DNA from 3 places in the Thalassotalea nanhaiensis genome. Region 2 is predicted to be linked to each of the others. Evidence: predicted binding sites of a transcription regulator. Region 2 holds the regulator's gene; each other region holds the start of a gene.
The links. The regulator FNR, encoded in region 2, switches genes on or off when oxygen is low (the NO sensors DNR and NnrR bind a similar motif). The targets are predictions, from matches to a motif close to TTGATCTAGATCAA.
Positions count from the first base shown of each region.

Region 1 (3,181 bases), 670 kb from region 2:
CCTATTAATTTTTGCTCTAAACCCACTCTACCCAAGGTGCCAACTACTACTATACTGGCTTTACAGTTTGCTGCTACTGAGGTGATAACTTTATCTACCTGACCGGCTTTAATGTGAATTTGATCAGGCTTGATTCCATAACTGTGCGCTAACAGAATCAATTTTTCTTGTAACTCTGCCTTATGCTCACTCTCTAATTTGTCTTTATTAATGATACCAAGTTTTCTTAACAGCGGTGAAAATGGCACAGTATAACAAACGTGTAATTCAGCATTTATTTGCTTGGCAATAATACTTGCGTTTTTAAGCACCTTTTCATTTAATTGCTTTTTGTGTGGTAACTCTGTTTCTAAATCGACTGTCGCCAATACATTTCGAGCTTTATGCCACTTTTTATCTGCGGCAATTAATATTGGAGCATGACATTCTCTAAGGATGTGCCAATCGGTAGGTGTATAAAACAAGGCTTCAGTGCGATGACCTGTTTTTACAATCATGTATGGCTTGTGCTCCTTTACATAGTTGTCCACCCAAATATGGATGTTTTTTTCCCAAACCGTTTCAAAGTTATACTCCACGACACCTTGTAGTGTATTAACCAATTTGTGAGCATTAAGTTCATGCAGATTTCGAACAATAGTACCTTGAGCTTCTTCTATGTCAGTCACACCACGCAAGTTTTCAAAGCAGAAGTTTACAATATGCAGTTTGCAGTTGTAGGCTTTTGCCAGTTCCGCGGCTTGTAAAATAGCGGTGTAATTTTGCTCTTCGTGATCTGAGATCACTAACATACTGTTTTTCATGGTATTAGTTATATTTCCAAGGTTATTACTTAGTAGTGCCTTTTACGGCTTTAACGCTAAAACGTCGGTTTTCAAAAAGCTCAGAATGTTTTCGGCAGTATTGCCCAATAACTTTTGGCTGATGCCTTTTCTGCCTACTGTGCCAATAACGACAATACCGGCGTGATATTTTGCCGCCATAGAAGGGATGACCAGCTCAGGTTTACCTGCATGGATATGAAAATTATCTACGGGTACTTGATACTGTTTACTTAATTGCAATATGGTGGCACTTAAGTCTTGTTTCGCTTTCGCCTCCACCTCATCTTTAAATTGTAGGCCAAAATCGCGTAGAACCGGTGAAAATAGCGGGGTATAGCAAACATGCACCTGCACATTCAATTTACTTGCCAGCTTTGTCGATGTTTCAAGTATTTTATGATTCAGTGCTTGTTTGTCAGGAAGTTGAGTTTGCAAGTCTACAGACGCAAGTATATCTGGTGTTCTGCTCCATTTATCTTCAGCCACAATCAATACTGGCGCCGGGCATTCCCTTATTAAATGCCAGTCGGTTGGTGTATAAAACATGGTTTCACTACGATTACCTGTTTTAACAACCATTAGTGGCTTTTCATTTTCCGCATAGTGATTCACCCAGGTATGGATGTGTTTTTGCCAAACAATTTCGTAGGTATTTAAGTTGTTTTCACACAATTCAGCCAATTGATCGTTGGCTTTATCGTCCATGCGAGCAATAAGACTTTCTTTAAATGCGTCGCCTTTATCTCCCAAGCCACGTAAATCTTCATAATAAAAATATACGACATGAAGTTTAGCGTTATAGAGTTGGCTCAGTTTATCTGCCTGTTTAATCGCAACTGACTTCTCAAAATTTGGGTCTGCAATGACTAATATGGTGTTCATGATATGCCTCATTGTCGTTTGTAAATTTACCTGTAACCTTTATCAAGATTAAATCTTTATTTGTGTAAAAGTGTTGATTTGAATCATAAAAGTTCGTGGTTTTTAACGAAAACCTTTACGTTAAATACAACTGTCTATGGGTAAGTATAGGGGATTACTATTAAATAACGCTTTAATACCTAAGTAGACTTAAATTCCTAGCTTGTTTGGCATATACTTACTTGCAAACGATATAGCTTTATCGCAATAAAAAACACAAGGAAACTCCGTTTTGCCATTATCTAAAAACTCGGCCATTAAAAAGGCTGTTATTCCTGTTGCTGGTTTAGGTACAAGAATGCTACCTGCTACAAAGGCTATCCCAAAAGAGATGCTGCCAGTGGTTGATAAACCGTTAATTCAATACATAGTAAATGAGTGTATTGCTGCGGGAATTAAAGAAATTGTTTTAGTTACTCATTCGTCTAAAAATGCTATCGAAAACCATTTCGATAAATCTTTTGAGCTTGAGACAACTCTTGAGAAACGAGTAAAACGCCAGTTACTTGATGAAATACAAGCTATTTGCCCTCGTGACGTCACTATTATGCATGTACGCCAAGGCGAGGCCAAAGGGCTGGGGCATGCGGTTTTAAAGGCAAAGCCAATAATTGGTGATGACCCATTTGTTGTTGTCTTACCTGATGTATTAATTGATGATGCTGCATCAGATCTACAGACAGAAAACCTGTCAGCTATGCTGACTCGTTATGAAGAATCTAAAGCCAGTCAAATCATGGTAGAACCAGTACCTATGGAATTAGTTAGCAGCTACGGAGTAGTTGATTGTGGCGGTAAGGCAGTGTTACCTGGTGAGTCTTGTCCAATGACCGAAATAGTAGAAAAACCACCACAGGAAGAAGCTCCATCGAACTTAGCCGTGGTTGGTCGCTATGTTCTATCGAACGAAATTTGGGCGTTGCTTGAGAAAACCATGCCAGGTGCAGGGGATGAAATTCAACTTACCGATGCAATTGCTAAATTAATGGATATTGAAACTGTTGAAGCGTTTCATATGACAGGTAAATCTCACGATTGTGGTACTAAACTTGGCTATTTAAAAGCGAATGTAGAGTACGGTTTACGTCACCCTGAATTAGCTGAAGAATTTAAAGCGTATATAAATAGCTTATAAATTTAACGGTTATAAACGTATTTAACTACTTTTTATATTCGCTCAATAATTAAAAGGATCTGTATCACAGATCCTTTTTTGTTCAGGGATGAACTATATGCAGAAATGCCAGGGAAGGCGTATTTCTGTTTTGTTCAGGGATGAACTATATGCAGAAATGCCATAGCTCGTTTCTTAACATCTATGCGCTCACCGCATTCAGTATTTATTGTAAGCTATAGTAACTGTTGGTTTTAACAAAATATCACGGGTAGCATCAGCTTCACTGGCTTTGACGGTCTGCCCGGTTTCATCTTTTTGA
Region 1 is NZ_CP134146.1:2,996,156-2,999,336, reverse strand. It holds gene RI845_RS12915 (universal stress protein) at 1-803, opposite strand, end outside; gene RI845_RS12910 (universal stress protein) at 846-1,706, opposite strand; gene galU (UTP--glucose-1-phosphate uridylyltransferase GalU) at 1,978-2,880, shown strand.
Region 1: the regulator FNR is predicted to act here: its motif matches at 1,780-1,793, upstream of RI845_RS12910 (universal stress protein).

Region 2 (3,181 bases):
TGACTCCCCTGTTTTCGCACAAGCCCATGTATCTATTGCAATGGGGAGCGGTACGGAAATAGCCAAAAGTGGTGCCGATGTTATTTTATTGAATAATCATTTATCAAGCTTATTAAGACTTAAACACATAGCCACTAAAACGTCTAATATTGTAAAGCAAAATTTTGGTTGGGCATTTGCTTACAACGCTATTATTTTACCACTGGCTGTTTGTGGTTTTATCACCCCTTATATGGCAGTATTAGGAATGTCAGCAAGTTCAATAATTGTTGTCACTAATTCATTAAGATTATTAAAGTAGTGATTCTATGAGCGTTATTTACATCCTTATTCCTATTGCCATCATTTTTACAGCGATAGCTATTTATTTATTTTTTTGGGCAGTAAAAACAGAACAGTTTGACGATCTAGAAAAACAGGGAATGAGTATTTTATTTGATGATGAACCTACAACTGATAAAACAAAACCTACCAAAAGCGAAACAACTAAATCGAACGATGAACACACCCCAAGTAACACTGATCAGTAACTACTTATGGAATTAGATTTTTTATCTGCGTTTCTAATTGGTATTGCTGGCGCAGGACACTGTGTTGCCATGTGTGGCGGCATAACAACAATGCTAACAGCGTCAATCGAAGACAAATCAAAAGCCAATATCAGTCTTATCTTAGCCTACAATTTTGGCCGAATTAGCGCTTATACTTTTGCTGGAGCCATTGCTGGTTTAACGGGTTCCCTCGCTGCTAAATCGCTAGGCTTTCCTATTTTATGGTTAAAGGTTATTGCCGCGTTATTTGTTATATTTTTAGGGCTTTATATCGCAAAATGGTCGTTCGCTTTAGCAAAAGTAGAAAATATAGGCAAAATGTTATGGAGGTATCTACAGCCTCTGAGTAAGAAATTTATACCCGTTACCAATATAAAGCAGTCATTAATGTTAGGAGTGGTTTGGGGTTGGCTACCATGTGGATTAGTTTATTCGACCCTTACTTGGTCCATCGCCAGTGCGTCTTGGTACAACGGTGCATTAATCATGTTTGCATTTGGTTTAGGAACACTGCCAGCTTTACTTACCCTGTCATCTGGCTTTAAATTTGTAACTAAAACGTTACAATCTGTTTTAATTCGTAAATTAACAGCAATTTTACTGATTATTTACGGTACATTTTCGTTATATATTGCCCTAAATCAAATATTTTAGTACTCTTCATCCAACAGAATTAAGATGTAGATTGTAAAGAAATATGCCTCAAATAATACCCATTGCAAATAATATTAAATGTCAGAACTGTAGTATCAGTGAACTATGTTTACCATTTAGTTTAAATGAAACAGAACTGAATTTACTTGACGATATTATTCAACGTAAAAAGCCAGTGCAAAAAAACACCCAAATTTTTAAAGCAGGTGAAGAATTGCATACCCTTTATGCTATTCGCTCGGGCACGTTCAAAACATTTATTATTTCTGAACAAGGTGAAGAACAAATTACCGGGTTTCATTTGGCCGGTGATTTAATGGGTTTTGATGCTCTTTCAGATAAAAGCCATCCTAGCTTCGCTAAGGCATTAGAGACGTCAATGGTGTGTGAAATACCGTTTGAAGTACTTGATACCCTTTCAAGCAAAATTCCTAAACTTAAAGCTCAGATGATGAGCTTAATGAGTTCAGAAATACAATGTAGCAGTGAAATGTTACTGCTATTAAACCGTAAAAATGCGGAAGAAAAATTAGCAACATTCCTTGCTAACTACGGACGTAGGTTAGGAAGTCGTCATTTATCTTCGGTTGAATTTAACTTACCGATGACCCGAAGTGAAATAGGAAATTATATTGGTTTAACCATTGAAACAATTTCTCGTTTAATGACTCGCTTTCAAAAGGAAGGTTTGATCAAAGTAGAGAATAAATTCATTACCATATTAGACAAAGATGGCTTATTTGAATTAGCCGGTTATAGCAAATAAACAAATTTCCAACTCTACTTGCCGCGTTGATTTATATTTGATTTAAATCAACGCGTTAATAAACTTTTCACAATTCCCCATAAATATTCAATAACATATTTGTAACAATCGCCAGTTCATATTAAGCTTATATCAGCTTAATAATATTTATATTGGTGAACGTATGGAAAGTTATCAGAATATATTAGTCGTTATCGATCCAACAACTGAAGAGCAAAAAGCACTGGCAAGAGCATGTATTTTAGCCAAAAGTTCAGGTGCTAAGGTCACTGCGTTTTTATCTATTTATGACTTTTCCTATGAAATGACTACCATGCTGTCCGGTGAAGAGCGTGAAGCAATGCGTGAAACTGTGGTTAAGGGTAGAGCCAATTGGTTAACTGATCTGATAGAAGACTTTGATTGTGACATCCAAACTAAAGTGGTGTGGCATAACCGCCCATTTGAAGCAATTCTTGATGAAGTAAAAGACAATGGCTTTGATGTTGTTATTAAAAGCACCCATGAGCACCCCACTTTACAATCCGTAATATTTACCCCGACCGACTGGCACTTGATTCGTAAATGCTGGGTACCATTATTATTAGTAAAAGAACACGCGTGGCCTGATAATGGTCATATTTTAGCAGCAGTGAATGCCGGTAGTGAAGAAGAAGAGCACCAGTCATTAAACAACAAGATTTCTGAAGAGGCTATCAACCTGGCTAAACTGATTAATGCTGATGTACATTTTGTTAATTCTTACCCTGGCACCCCGATAAACATCGCCATAGAAATTCCAGAATTTGATGCCAATGAATACAATGATGCGATGAAACAACATCATGTGGATGTCATGAAAGAGCATGCTGATAAATTTGGCATGAAGGAGGAATTTCTTCATGTAGAAGAAGGGTTACCTGAAGATGTCATTGAAAAAGTTGCAACACAAATAGACGCAGAATTGGTGATCTTAGGGACTATTGGCCGTACAGGCTTGTCGGCAGTACTTATTGGTAATACTGCGGAACACGTGATTGACCGTTTAAACTGTGATTTATTAGCTTTAAAACCTGACGGCTATCAATCGCCATTTCTAAAATAAAATTAAATTGATTGATTTACTGCTTATAAAGCATTAATCGCTAATTTATTAAAGCTTTTAACTTATGTATAATGCGCGCCTTAAAGTAAACTATACGGTGCGCAACATGTCATTACAGACCCCGAA
Region 2 is NZ_CP134146.1:2,323,242-2,326,422, forward strand. It holds gene RI845_RS10185 (heavy metal translocating P-type ATPase) at 1-301, shown strand, start outside; gene ccoS (cbb3-type cytochrome oxidase assembly protein CcoS) at 309-530, shown strand; gene RI845_RS10195 (sulfite exporter TauE/SafE family protein) at 537-1,205, shown strand; gene fnr (fumarate/nitrate reduction transcriptional regulator Fnr) at 1,249-1,971, shown strand; gene uspE (universal stress protein UspE) at 2,135-3,055, shown strand; gene ttcA (tRNA 2-thiocytidine(32) synthetase TtcA) at 3,162-3,181, shown strand, end outside.

Region 3 (3,181 bases), 1.9 Mb from region 2:
AGTATTTGCCGGCCGCCATTTTGGTGATCGGGAAAGGTTAAAAAATGATATTGCTAAGCTTTGCCAACACCACATTGATTTATTTGGCGAAGCACCGTTTAGTGAATACTGGTTTATCACCAATTTACTTGGTAATGGCTTTGGCGGTTTAGAGCATAAAAACTCAACCGTATTAGTCGCAAGTCGGTTCGACCTACCTAACCCAAATAAACCTGAAGAACTCAGCGATAACTATAAAACGTTTTTATCTCTGTGCTCACATGAATATTTTCATGCCTGGAATGTTTGCCGGATAAAACCAGAAGAGTTTGTCCCTTACGACTTAAGCAAAGAAGTGCATACCAATCAGTTGTGGGCTTATGAAGGGATCACATCTTACTTTGATGACTTTTCATTATTTAGAGCGGGTATTATTCCATTTAAAGACTACTTAACCATTCTGTCTAAAACCATGACTCGTGTTTACCGAGGGCAGGGTGAATTGAAACAGTCGGTAAGCGATTCCAGTTTTGATACCTGGACCAAGTTTTATAAACAAGGCCCTGATGCAGTTAACAATATTGTAAGTTATTACACCAAAGGATCGTTAATCGCTCTGTGGCTGGACTTAACCATAAGAGAACACAGCAAAGGCAAATTTAGCCTGGACAACTTGATGAAAACACTATGGTTAGAGCATGGAAAAACGGGAATAGGTACAAACGAGAAGCACTTTATCAACATCGCCAACCAGTTATGTGACAGTGATATCAGTGAGCAATTTACCCAACTACTACACCGCGCAAATAGAGTCCCACTTGAGCAGCTATTAGCACAAGTAGGCGTCACGTTTGAGCGTGCTCCTTATAAAAAACTAAACAGCTTTGACGGTGAAAATAAATCATCATACAAACCTTACTTAGGCGCATTTTATAAACAGACGCCTGCGGGGCTAAAAGTGACGGTAGTAGAACAAAGCTCTCCTGCTGAGCAGGCGGGATTAAGTGTAGATGATGTAATTATTGCCGTTGATAATTTAAAGGTTAGCGACAAATCGTTGCAATCGTTACTGGATCATACTCCTGAAAATCAACAACTAGATTGCCACGTATTCAGAGATGACAAACTACTGAAATTGCCGTTAACGGTTATTGATACGCCAAAACTTGCGGTGCAGCTTACTGTTGAAAATGAGCAATTAGTTAAAAACTGGCAAAGAATTATCTAGCCTGAGCTCGGGTTACTTAGCGTTATTCCCCCTCCCTAAATGCTCATTTAATAATCCATAAATTAAATGAGCACTTATCTTTCTTTTTTGTATTTAACCTGAACTTGGGTAAAGAAATTAGCTCGCCTATTGCAAACAAATTTAACACTGTAGTAAGGAAAAACAGCTACTAGAAAGCAAGTTGTTATCCCGAGTTCAGCTTATTTAGCCAACCGAAACTTTTTTGAGCCAGATCAAGTGCTGTTTTTCTAGACGCGCTAATCTAGCGAAATAAGGAGAATTGCAATGATTGTTGAGAAACTAAAAGCCTCATTAATTGCTAAGCAAGATGAATTAACAAAACGCTTAGCCGCTATTGAAACAGATTTTAAAAAAGGTCGTAGCCAAGACTTTGCCGAACAATGTACGGAAAGTGAAAACGACGAAGTGCTTGATGAAATCCATCAACAAACTTTGCTGGAACTGCAAAAAATTAAACAAACCCTAGCGATGTTACAAACCGAGCAATACGGTATTTGTACAGATTGTGGCAAGCCCATTTCCAAAGAACGTTTAGAAGCTTTGCCATATACCAAAACATGCTTTAATTGCAGCCAAGAATAGACATTAAACCTTAAAATTAGCGATCAGGAATTGATTATGAATATAGAAAAACACGACTTACATCATGAATTTCCAGAATTTAAAGATGAAATCCGCACTTTAAAGATGAACAACAATCACTTTGCCAAAGTATTTAAAGAATACCATGAGCTTGATCATGAAGTGATTCGCATTGAAGAAGGCGTAGAAAACACCTCTGATGACTATTTAGATCAACTTAAAATGAAACGTCTTAACCATAAAGATGAATTATTTTTAATGTTAAAAAAATACCAGGCAACTCAAGCCTAATCAGGTTAACTTGCTCAGTTATTCTTCTTTTGTAAGAAATAAGCAATATATACACTTAAGCCGATTAATGCTCCGCCAACGACCAGGCGTGCATAATCGGCACTTTCAGAAAAGATTATAATCGCAAATATAACCGCTAATGGCACATAGCCATTATTCATTACCGCTAAGGTTGGTGTATTTACCTGCTTACTACCTTTATTCCAAAAGTAGAAACACAAACCTGAAGAGATCACGCCAAGATATATTAATGCCCACCATTGCTTAGCATCAATATTTACCTGACCTAAATCAACGCTCATTGCTGTATAAACACCGGCCAATAATGCTGCGCCAACATACATCCAAAGCATATTTTCACTGTCGGGTTGATCTTTAGCGACATACTTATAACTTACCTGACCAATAGCAAACGCAATATTAGCGACTTGCAGCAACAAAAATCCGGTAATAAATTCAGCTTGTTGTGGTGATTTAAACACTATAACGCCGGCACCAAGGATTGAGATCAGCACAGGTAATAAATAGCTCACGTTAAAATATTTATTTATTACTGCATTTGCTAATAACACATACAAAGGTGTAAATATGGTAAATACCGCAACCAAATATCCAGGAAGGTATTGATAGGACTGAATATAAGCAAGGTACATTACGCCAAATTGCAACGCTCCTAACAACATCAATTTACTGTTCGGTTTAAATGATTTTAAAAATAGCAGGCATGGTAAAAAAGTAAGCACACATAGCAGTAAGCGAATACTGGCGACCACTTCTGGTTGAATACCGGTTAATTGTCCCTTTATTAAGCCAAAAGAAAATGCCCAAACTATCGACACTAGCACTAAAAAAAACATAAAACCCCTGTAAATTTAATCGCTTTTAACCAGATATGAATCACTAATCATCGGACTTGTAAAAAAGTTGTAAGAAAGCGCTGTATTTTCTGCTATTGTAAAACAATAATAGTGCTAACAGTAACACTATTTTCAGGCTGATAAACATGATGAAAGACATGTATATCAATAATAATAAAAATTAATTCAAGAATTTTCTATGACAACTCAAGCAGAAATAAAT
Region 3 is NZ_CP134146.1:4,255,891-4,259,071, forward strand. It holds gene RI845_RS18535 (M61 family metallopeptidase) at 1-1,207, shown strand, start outside; gene RI845_RS18540 (TraR/DksA family transcriptional regulator) at 1,493-1,810, shown strand; gene RI845_RS18545 (YdcH family protein) at 1,847-2,101, shown strand; gene RI845_RS18550 (EamA family transporter) at 2,116-2,958, opposite strand; gene RI845_RS18555 (coiled-coil domain-containing protein) at 3,158-3,181, shown strand, end outside.
Region 3: the regulator FNR is predicted to act here: its motif matches at 1,431-1,444, upstream of RI845_RS18540 (TraR/DksA family transcriptional regulator).